Regions from separate parts of the Faecalibacterium taiwanense genome, predicted to be linked through region 1. Evidence: a T-box and tRNA genes for the amino acid it is inferred to sense, from the RefSeq annotation. Region 1 holds a T-box; the other holds one or more tRNA genes.
What was found. A T-box is a leader RNA that pairs with one kind of tRNA and senses whether it is charged. The one in region 1 lies ahead of PXT33_RS05050 (valine--tRNA ligase), so its partner is inferred to be a tRNA-Val.
Positions count from the first base shown of each region.

Region 1 (5,060 bases):
AGCTGGACAGCCCCAAGGATGCCGACCTGACCGGCTATCTGGACGGTGCACGCCGCCTGCAGGCTGCTGGTGCAGACCTTTTGACCATTGCGGACTGTCCCATTGCCCGGGCACGGATGGATTCTTCGCTGGTGGCCTGCCGGGTGCACCGGGAGCTGGGGCTGAACGTGCTGCCCCACATGACCTGCCGCGACCGCAATCTGAACGCCACCAAGGCCCTGCTGCTGGGCCTGTACGCCGAGGGCGTGCGGGAGGTGCTGGCCATCACCGGCGACCCCATCCCCACCGCGGAGCGGGACGAGGTGAAAAACGTGTACCAGTTCAACTCCCGCAAGCTGGCGCAGTACATCGTCTCGCTGGCAGGGGAGGGCCGGGAGATGCCCTCGCCCCTCACCGTGTTCGGTGCGCTGAACCTGAACGCCCGCAACTTTGATGTGGAGCTGCGCCGCGCACAGGAAAAGCTGCAAAATGGCATGAGCGGCTTCCTTACCCAGCCGGTGCTCTCCGCACAGGCGGTGGTGAACCTGAAAAAGACCCGCGAAACGCTGGGCGAAAAGGCGAAAATTCTGGCCGGCATCATGCCGGTGGTGAGCCAGCGCAACGCCATCTTTATGGAGAACGAGGTCAACGGCATCCATGTGGATGCGGAGATCATTGAGCGTTTTGCCGGGCTGGACCGTGCGCAGGGCGAAGAGCTGGGGTTGGAAGTCTCGGTGAAGGCCGCGCAGGCTGCAGCGCCCTATGCAGACGGCTTTTACCTGATGACCCCCTTCAACCGCATCGCCCTGATGGAGCGGCTCATTGCAAGGCTGAAGGATGAAGGGATCGCGGATTGAAAATGGCCGATGCGTTTGCTCTGGCCATTGATAGCGGAAAAAATATTTTTTATATTTGCGTTTGTCGTGGCCTGCGGGCCACTCCAAACGCGTTTTCACGAATAAGGCCCAAACCGTAAGATGCAGTGGGATAAATTCTTTTGAAGAAAAAGTAATTGACAAATCGCACAAAAAACGCTATATTCTTTTTATAAATGCGTTGAAGAAGAGTGTGCACTGCATTTGCCGTTCAGAGAGCCGGAGAATGCTGCGAATCCGGTACGGTCGGGCGGTGTGCTGTCACTTTGGAGCAGGAGTGGTGAGCTGAAGAGCAAGCCGCTCTCGGAGCTGTCCCACGTTACCGGGGCATCAAGGGGCGCAGGATGCTCTGCGCAATTTGGGTGGTACCGCGGTTATTACAGCCGTCCCATGGAACGTTCCGTGGGACGGCTTTTTTCGTCCCACTTCATCATTTTTTACTGGGAGGACCCTATGAAAGAACTTGCAAAACAGTACGATCCCAGCCAGGTGGAAGACCGCATCTACCAGTTCTGGCTGGACGGCGGCTACTTCCACACGAAGGCAGACCCCGACAAGAAACCCTACACCATCGTCATGCCGCCCCCGAACGTCACCGGTCAGCTGCACATGGGCCATGCGGTGGATAACACCATGCAGGACATCCTCATCCGCACCAAGCGGATGCAGGGCTATGCTGCCCTGTGGGTGCCCGGTACCGACCATGCATCCATCGCTACCGAAGCCAAGGTGGTGGAGGCCATGCGTGCCGAGGGCCTGACCAAGGAGATGGTGGGCCGCGATGGTTTTCTGGACCGTGCATGGGCATGGAAGACCAAGTACGGCAACCGCATCGTCAGCCAGCTGAAGAAGCTGGGCAGCAGCTGCGACTGGGATCGTGAGCGCTTTACTATGGACGAGGGCTGCTCCGAGGCTGTCAAAGAAGTGTTCGTGCGCCTGTACGACAAGGGCCTGATCTACCGCGGCAACCGCATGGTCAACTGGTGCCCCCACTGCAACACCTCCATTTCTGATGCCGAGGTGGAGTACGAGGAGAAGGACGGCAGCTTCTGGCACCTGCTGTACCCGGTCAAGGAGACCGGCGAGATGCTGGAGCTGGCTACTACCCGTCCCGAGACCATGCTGGGCGATACCGCTGTTGCCATCAACGGCGATGACCCCCGCTATGCCCATCTGCACGGCTGCCATGTGGTGCTGCCCCTGCTGAACAAGGAGATCCCCATTGTGTGCGACGAGCACGCCGACATGACCAAGGGCACCGGTGTGGTCAAGATCACCCCCGCCCACGACCCCAACGACTTTGAAGTGGGTCTGCGCCACGGCCTGCCCATCGTGCGTGTGTTCACCTACGACGGCCACATGACCGGTGCTGCCGACAAGGCTGCTGCCGATGCCCTGTTCGCCGCCGGCAAGAACGCCATCAATGAGCCGGAGGTGCTGGACTGCGGCAAGTACGCCGGCATGACCACCCTCGAGGCCCGCAAGGCCATTCTGGCCGATCTGGAAGCAGGCGGCTTCCTGAAGGAGATCGAGCCCCTCAAGCACGAGGTGGGCACCTGCTACCGCTGCCACTCCACCATCGAGCCGATGGTGTCCAAGCAGTGGTTCGTCAAGATGGAGCCGCTGGCAAAGCCCGCCATCGAAAGCGTGGAAAAGGGCGAGATCAAGTTCGTGCCCGAGCGCTTCACCAAGAACTATATGAACTGGATGAAGAACACCCGCGACTGGTGCATCAGCCGTCAGCTGTGGTGGGGCCATCAGATCCCGGCATGGTACTGCGACGACTGCGGCGAGACCGTGGTGGCAAAGTCCGCTCCCTGCGCCTGCCCCAAGTGCGGCAGCGCAAAGCTGACCCAGGACCCCGATACGCTGGATACCTGGTTCTCCTCCGCTCTGTGGCCCTTCAGCACGCTGGGCTGGCCCAATGAAGAGAGCGAAGACCTCAAGTATTTCTACCCCACCAACACCCTCGTTACCGGCTACGACATCATCGGCTTCTGGGTCAGCCGCATGATCTTCTCCGGTCTGGCCTACACCGGCAAGGCACCCTTCAGCACTGTCTGCATCCACGGTATCGTGCGCGACAGTCAGGGCCGCAAGATGTCCAAGAGTCTGGGCAACGGCATCGACCCGCTGGAAGTCATTGCCCAGTACGGTGCAGATGCCCTGCGCTTTATGCTGGTGGATGGCTCCACCCCGGGCAACGACATGCGTTATATCGAAAAGAAGGTGGAGGCTGCCCGCAACTTTGCCAATAAGCTGTGGAATGCTACCCGCTTTGTGCTGATGAACCTGCCCGAGGACTTTACCCCGGGTCTGCCCAGTGAGGACAAGCTGGACATGAGCGACAAGTGGGTGCTCACCAAGCTGAATCAGGTGGCCGGTGCCATGACCGACAACCTCGACCACTACGAGATGGGTCTGGCCGCCGCCAAGATCAACAGCTTTATCTGGGATGTCTACTGTGACTGGTTCATCGAGATTGCAAAGCCCCGCCTGAACTCCGGCGATGCCGAGCAGGCCGACACCGCCCGCCGTGTGCTGGTGTATGTGCTGGACAAGGCCCTCAAGCTGCTGCATCCCTTCATGCCCTTCATCACCGAGGAGCTGTATCAGGCTCTGCCCGGCTCTGCCGAGACCATCATGACCCAGAGCTGGCCCACCTTTGACGAAGCTCACAACTGGGCCGACGAAGAGGAAGCTTTTGAAAAGGTCATGGACTACATCAAGGCCGTGCGTACCATGCGCACCGAGATGAATGTCCACCCCGCCAAAAAGACCAGCATGATCATCGAGACCGCCGACGCAGCACCCTTCCAGAAGGCACAGGTCTATCTGGCAAAGTTCGCCTTTGCCACCGACGTGACCTTTACCGAGAAGTACGAGGGCAGCACCGACGGCATGGCGCAGGTGTCCACCCACGCCGCCCGCGGCTTCATCCCCATGATGGAGCTGATCGACCGCGACAAGGAACTGGCCCGCCTGAACAAGGAAAAGGCCAAGGCCGAAAAGGAAATGGCCATGTTCGCGAACCAGCTGAACAACCCCAAGTTCGTGGAGCGCGCCCCGGCGGCACTGGTGGAGGATATCCGCAATAAGTACGCCAAGAGCCAGGATAAGCTGGCCAACATCGAGCAGAGCATCAAGGCTCTGGGCTGATTTGAGCGGGGAATATAACAGCAGCGCACAGCGCACTTCGCCGTGGGTGACCGCAGGGCGGGTGATCTTTACCCTTGCTCTCATCGGCTGCATCGCGTTCATCTTTTCCAATTCCATGAAGATCGCCTCGGTGTCTACTGTGTCCAGCAGCCGGGTGCTCACTCTGCTGCAGGCGGCTCTGCGCCGTCTGGGCCATCCGGCCCTTGCCCAGCGCCTGACCGACCACATCGTGCGCAAGCTGGCACACTTCTGCGAGTATATGCTGGAGGGCTTTCTGCTCATGCTGTGTATGCGGGTGTATACCCGGCAGTATATCTGGCACATCAGCGTGCCCATGCTGGGCGGCGTGCTCACTGCGCTGACCGATGAGACCATCCAGATCTTTTCGCCCGGACGCAGCAGTCAGGTCACCGATGTGTGGCTGGATTCAGCCGGTGTTCTGGCGGGCATCCTTACGGCGCTGGTGCTCATGGCGCTGTGCAGATTGTTGTTCAACCATCGTAATAAGGAGTAACCAATGACCATCGAACAGGCAAATCAGTATTTTGCCGCCCTGCCGGACGGTTTTGCCTCCACCGAACAGCTGCGCGCCGCGTTCACCGCGCCGGTGCAGAAGGTGCAGTTCGTGGGCGTGGCAGGCACGGCAGGCAAGACCGTGACGGCCCGCCTGCTGGCGGCCATCCTGCACGCACAGGGGATCCATGCCGGCCTGTACCATGCCGGGTGCCGCCCGCTGTCGGAGCGCATCTGCATCGATGATGCCCCGGTGGACGAGGGCCTGCTGGCTCTGACTGCGGATACCCTTTCCGCAGCCGAAGCCCTGCCGCAGGATGCAGCGGAGCTGGCCGCTGCGGCCAACTGCTTTGGCGCAGCGGGCTGCACGCTGGCCGTGGTGGAACTGCCGGATGCGGGCCTTGCGGAAGCACTGCCCGGCATGCCGGTGTGCGCCGTCACGTCGGTCGGCCCGGACGGTGTGAGCCGCTCGGTGGAGCGCCTTGCGGCTTTGGCAGCAGGTGTCATGCGCAAGGAAAGCATCTGCGTCACCGC
Region 1 is NZ_CP155552.1:1,010,770-1,015,829, forward strand. Features, by position in the region: gene PXT33_RS05045 (bifunctional homocysteine S-methyltransferase/methylenetetrahydrofolate reductase) at 1-836, shown strand, start outside; T-box leader at 1,027-1,248, shown strand; gene PXT33_RS05050 (valine--tRNA ligase) at 1,308-4,013, shown strand; gene PXT33_RS05055 (VanZ family protein) at 4,015-4,527, shown strand; gene PXT33_RS05060 (folylpolyglutamate synthase) at 4,531-5,060, shown strand, end outside.

Region 2 (5,060 bases), 1.4 Mb from region 1:
CCTCGGCGCAAACCTTATTGTACTGCTCCACAGTAGCGGAAAGGGCTGCAGGCTCCACACCGATGTACTCGGCCAGCTGCTCGATGGTGTCGGCGCAGTACCAGCCGTTGGCGCCCTCGGCACCAGCAGCCTTTGCGGCCTCAAAGTTGCCCTTCATGGCTTCCACCACAGCGGGCATGTCGTACTCGAATGCCTGATGGCCGGGGAAGCCGCGCAGGATCTGGGTCTCATAGGTGCTGTCGTAGATGGAGGTGATATTGCCGCGCTTTGCACGTGCCATGAAGAAGCCGTTGATCTCCGGGCCGGCAAAGGCTTCGTTCTGGAAGCGCTGGCCATTCTCGTCCACCCACAGGGGGCCGGGCAGATAGTCGGGCACGGCCATGGAGTCGAAGTTCATGGTGGAGATGTCGCCCTCCAGACGGCCGCCTGCCCACACACCCATCTGGATAGTGGAGCCGTCACGGCCAAAGGGAGCAAAGAAGTCCTCATCCTTGGTGAACAGACGCTTGATGTCCGGCAGCAGATCGTCCATCATTTCCTTGTTGCCGCCAAAGCCGCCGCCTGCCAGCACAACGCCATTCTTAGCGTTGATCTTGAGGTAATTGCCGTCGCCGTCCTGTGCGATCACGCCGGTGACCTTTGCACCGTCAATTACCAGCTGCACACCCTTGGTGCCAAACAGAGCGGTGGCATTGTCAGAGAAATTCTCCTCCACATAATTGTAGTTGTCCCAGCTCAGGTCCTTCAGCTCCAGCTGACCGGCGGTGTTGTTGTTCTTCTCGCCGCTGGCGGGGTTCTCCCAGTAGTTTTCCCACCATTCCAGCGTGCCGGTGTAGTAGTGCATGCCGTTGTTCAGCTGGTGCACGGTGTACTCGTTGTCCGGCCAGAACTGGATGCGGGTCTTGGCCAGCGTGTCCGGGTTGATCTTGTCCAGCCACCAGTCCACAGTGCTGCCGCTGTTCTTGGCAAACTTCATCACCAGTGCGGTGTTTGCCTTGCCGTGGGTCTGCATCATCCAGTTGTTCACAAACTCCACTTCGTCCACCTTGGGCACACCGTGGCTCAGCAGGTAGTCCGAGTTGATGTGGCCGATATCGTGGCCGACCGTCCACCAGCTCTCGCGGGGCATGGCTTCCAGCACCAGAACGTTCTTGCCCTCTTCGGCCAGCTCACGGTAGCAGCTCAGGCCGGCATAGCCCATACCGATGATGGCAACGTCAACATCGTAGGTCTTGGTGATCTCACTGTCCGGGATGGCTTCCGGGGCGGTGCGCCAGCTGGCAGCCTGCTCAGAAGCTTCCGGGGCAGACACTGCAGTGCCGCCCATGGCCTGTGTGATGCAGTCGTTCATGCACTGCTTCACAGCATCGCTGGTAATGGTTGCACCGGACACGCCGTCGATGGTGCTGTTCTGGGCTTCCAGCAGCTGCTTGATCAGGTCATCCTTTGCGACCTGACCGATGGAGTCGGTCTCACCGGACAGATCCAGCTGGATGTCAGTAATGGCTGTCTCGCTGAAGGTGGCGGTCATGGTGATATCGCTCATGCCCTTGGCCGTGGCAGTGTAGGTGCCCGGGGTGTACTTTGCAGCGGCAGAAGATGCAGCCGTGCTGCCGGAAGCAGCATTGCAGGCAGCCAGTGCGCTGGCGGTGATGCCGCTCATGGCAGCAGCAGAAGCCAGCTTCAGAAAGCTTTTGCGCGAGATCTTTTTCATCTTGGTGGTTCCTTTCGTTTTTCTCTTTCTTCTCAATGTGCAGAGCTGTGTGCTCCTTTTCGGTTGTTAATTCTATCACAATATCTCGCACTTGAAAAATATTGCTTTCTTTTTATAATTAGAAGTAAAAGTTATAAGCATTTTTTTAAGAGAAAAAGGAGCCGGTCATGACCCTGCAGCAGATGCGCTATTTTATTGCGGTGGCACAGAATTTGAGCTTTTCCAAAGCGGCACAGCAGCACTATGTTTCCCAAACGGCGGTCAGCCAGCAAATCAAGCTGCTAGAAGAAGAACTTGAAACCGAGCTGTTTCAGCGCACACGGCACTCGGTGGCGCTTACCAGTGCCGGGCAGGTATTCTACGAGTATGCGGTGCGCATCACCGACCTTGCGGAAGATGCCGCCCGCCGCACCCGCGCCGCTGCTGCCGAGTGCAGCACCCCGCTTGAGATTGGCATGATGAGCGGCATGGAAAATCTGCCCATTCTGGAAAAGCTGTTGCTGTTCAAGGAGCAGCACCCTGCCATTCCGCTGCACTTTCATCTTGGGGATTTTCCCACCCTGAAAAAACGCCTGCAGCAGAAAAAGCTGGACTTTGCCCTGCAGCTGGAGCTGGTCCCGCTGGAGGATGCCTCCTCCCTGCTGCGTGCTCAAGTAGGCCAGCTGCGCCAGTACGTAGTGCTCAATCGCCAGAGCCACCTGTCCAGCTATGCGTCCCTGCACCGCAGCCAGCTTGCCAGCGAACAATATTATGTACCCGCCATGGACCGGGAGTTGTGGAACCAGTTTGCGCAAGTCCTCACCCGCCACGGCAGCGACCCGCAGAACATCAAATTTGCGTATTCCATGGAGGAGTTGATGCTGCAGCTGGCTTTCTACGGCGGCTATACCATCCTTGCCGAGCCGGTGCTGGCTCAGCTGCCCGCCAACAAAAACCTCACCTTTATCCCGCTGGAAAACGATACCGTTCCCGCTTGGGCCGTATGGAACCGCGAGAACATCTCGCCCGCCCTCCGGCTGCTTCTGCGTGAGCTGGATATTGACCCGTGACATGCTACAGAACGCATTGACGATCTTGCGTAAAAGCACTGCTCTTTTTTCAGAAATTCAGCAAGAAAGGTCTCTCCGGCGCTGCGTGGAGAAATGCAAAGGTCGATCACATGAATCAAAACGATCCTGTCCCGGACGATTTCACTCTTTCGCCGGCCTTTGTGGATGCACTGCCCGCGCTGTTTTTTTGCCTGCAACATGGTACTGGTGGCAGGAATTTTGCTTTTATCATGAATATACAGTGAGCCGGAAGCCTCTGATCTACAGAAGGCTTCCGGCTCATTTGCTATGGATTTTTTACGTAGATGCCATTCGAGTCCTTGATCGAAACAAAAAATTCCACGTCATACGACTTGGGATTTCCTGGTAGCCTATTCTGTTGCTCAAACATCCCACTGGGGTGTTTGTTGCTGTCGCAAACGCAAACTTCCGATAAACAAAAAACGTACCCGAACCCTTTTTCATAAAGAATGGGGTTCGAGTACGAACTGTATGGTGGAGAATTAGGGACTCGAACCCCAGACCCCCTGCGTGTGATGCAGGTGCTCTAACCAGCTGAGCTAATCCTCCATATTTTGTTTTGTGCGTTCCGAACTGGAACGTGATTATTATAGCACGGCCTTTGCCAAAATGCAAGCCCTAATTTTAAAAAAATCACACTTTTTGTATCCGCTTTCCGGTTGCCCTTTGATGCCAAATCGTGTATACTGAACACAGAAACTTTCCCACCGGGAAAAGAGGTACAAAAAATGCTGACACTTCGTGGAATCATTACGCTGATCGTTCTGATCGTTCTGTTTGCACTGGCCGTTGTGTGGATCTCCAAGCAGGGCGGCTGGAAGGGCGAGGGCTGCGGCGGCAACTGTGCATCCTGCCACAGCCACTGCGAAAAACAGGACCCGAACAAAAAAGCCTGAGTTCAAAAATGCCCCCGGACATTGCCTGCTGGCAGCGTCCGGGGGCATTCTGCTTTCAACTTTCCGTCTCGCGGTAAAACACCCCGCGCTCTGCCGCGTACACGGCAATGGTGCTCAGCAGGTCCTGATGGGCTTTCTGGTAAGTAGTGCGGCCGATGTGCAGCTGATCGATCACATCGTCCTCCGTGCGGTGCTGCACATAGCGCAGCTCGAACAGATCCGCACGCAGCGGGTCGGTTTTACGGTAATAGGCAAGGCCCTCCTCAATGGCGGCGCACCAGCTGCGCTCCACCGGGCTTCGTGCACGCTGCCGCATCCCATACCGGTACAGTGCCAGCCGCGTCTGATTTCTCTGCTCGCTTGTCATGTTCTGCCCTCCTCTTTTCATCCGCGCGGCGTGCCAGCACTTCGCGGCGGTTCTGCTCTTCAAAAAAGCAGAGATCCCGCTCGTACATGCTCAGACCAAGCACCGCGCTCAGCCGTTCTGCTTCGCTCAGCTTGAACTGTGTGCGCCCCTGCAGTTTCAGGTTCAGCGCATTGGGGCTGATCTTCAAGGCTCGTGCCACATACTGCATCTTGTACCCACTGGCGCGGATATAATCCCGGATCATTTCAGTATTTGCCATATTCCGCTCTCCTTTTTTCGTATCGGCAATGCCGTTCAACAATCTTTAGTTGTAGTATATTCCTGCATTGATTCAGTGTCAACCCATTTTTGCAAATTCGCAGAAAAAAGTTGATTTTAATGCAATTTTTTGGTATACTTCTGGTAACAGCATTCTTTTTACAGAACAACCATACGTTTTTCAGAGAGGTTTCGCATGTCTGAGCTTTCTACCCGTCTGCATCTGCGCCGCAAAGAACTGGGCCTTTCGCAGGAAGAGCTTGCCCAGCGCATGGGCTATCGGTCCAAATCCTCCATTACCAAGCTGGAAAAAGGCATCAACGACCTGCCGCAGTCCAAGGTGGAAGAGCTGGCAGCCGCGCTGGAGACCACCCCTGCCTATCTGCTGGGGCTGGACGCACCCTGTCCGCCGCCGGGCTTTGAGCCGCTGCCTGCCATGACGCAGGTCCCGCTGATCGGTTCCATTGCCTGCGGCACTCCTATCACGGCAGAGCAGAACATTGAACGCTATATCGGCGTTCCCGCCGCGTGGCGCGCCGACTTTGCCCTGACCTGCCACGGTGACAGCATGTCTCCCACCATCTGCGACGGCGACATCGTATGCATTCGCTGCCAGCCGGAGGTGGAGCAGGGCGAGATCGCCGCAGTGCGCATTGGCGGCGAGGCCACCCTCAAGCACTTCCACCGGCAGGGTGATGCTGTGATGCTGCTTGCGGACAATGCCGCCGTCTGTCCACCCATGATCTTTACCGGCC
Region 2 is NZ_CP155552.1:2,547,620-2,552,679, forward strand. Features, by position in the region: gene PXT33_RS12605 (FAD-dependent oxidoreductase) at 1-1,714, opposite strand, end outside; gene PXT33_RS12610 (LysR family transcriptional regulator) at 1,882-2,763, shown strand; gene PXT33_RS12615 (hypothetical protein) at 2,874-3,008, shown strand; tRNA gene PXT33_RS12620 (tRNA-Val) at 3,257-3,333, opposite strand; gene PXT33_RS12625 (FeoB-associated Cys-rich membrane protein) at 3,513-3,680, shown strand; gene PXT33_RS12630 (hypothetical protein) at 3,736-3,972, opposite strand; gene PXT33_RS12635 (helix-turn-helix transcriptional regulator) at 3,944-4,306, opposite strand; gene PXT33_RS12640 (LexA family transcriptional regulator) at 4,502-5,060, shown strand, end outside.
Region 2: it encodes a tRNA-Val, which carries the amino acid that the T-box ahead of PXT33_RS05050 (valine--tRNA ligase) is inferred to sense. The anticodon was not compared.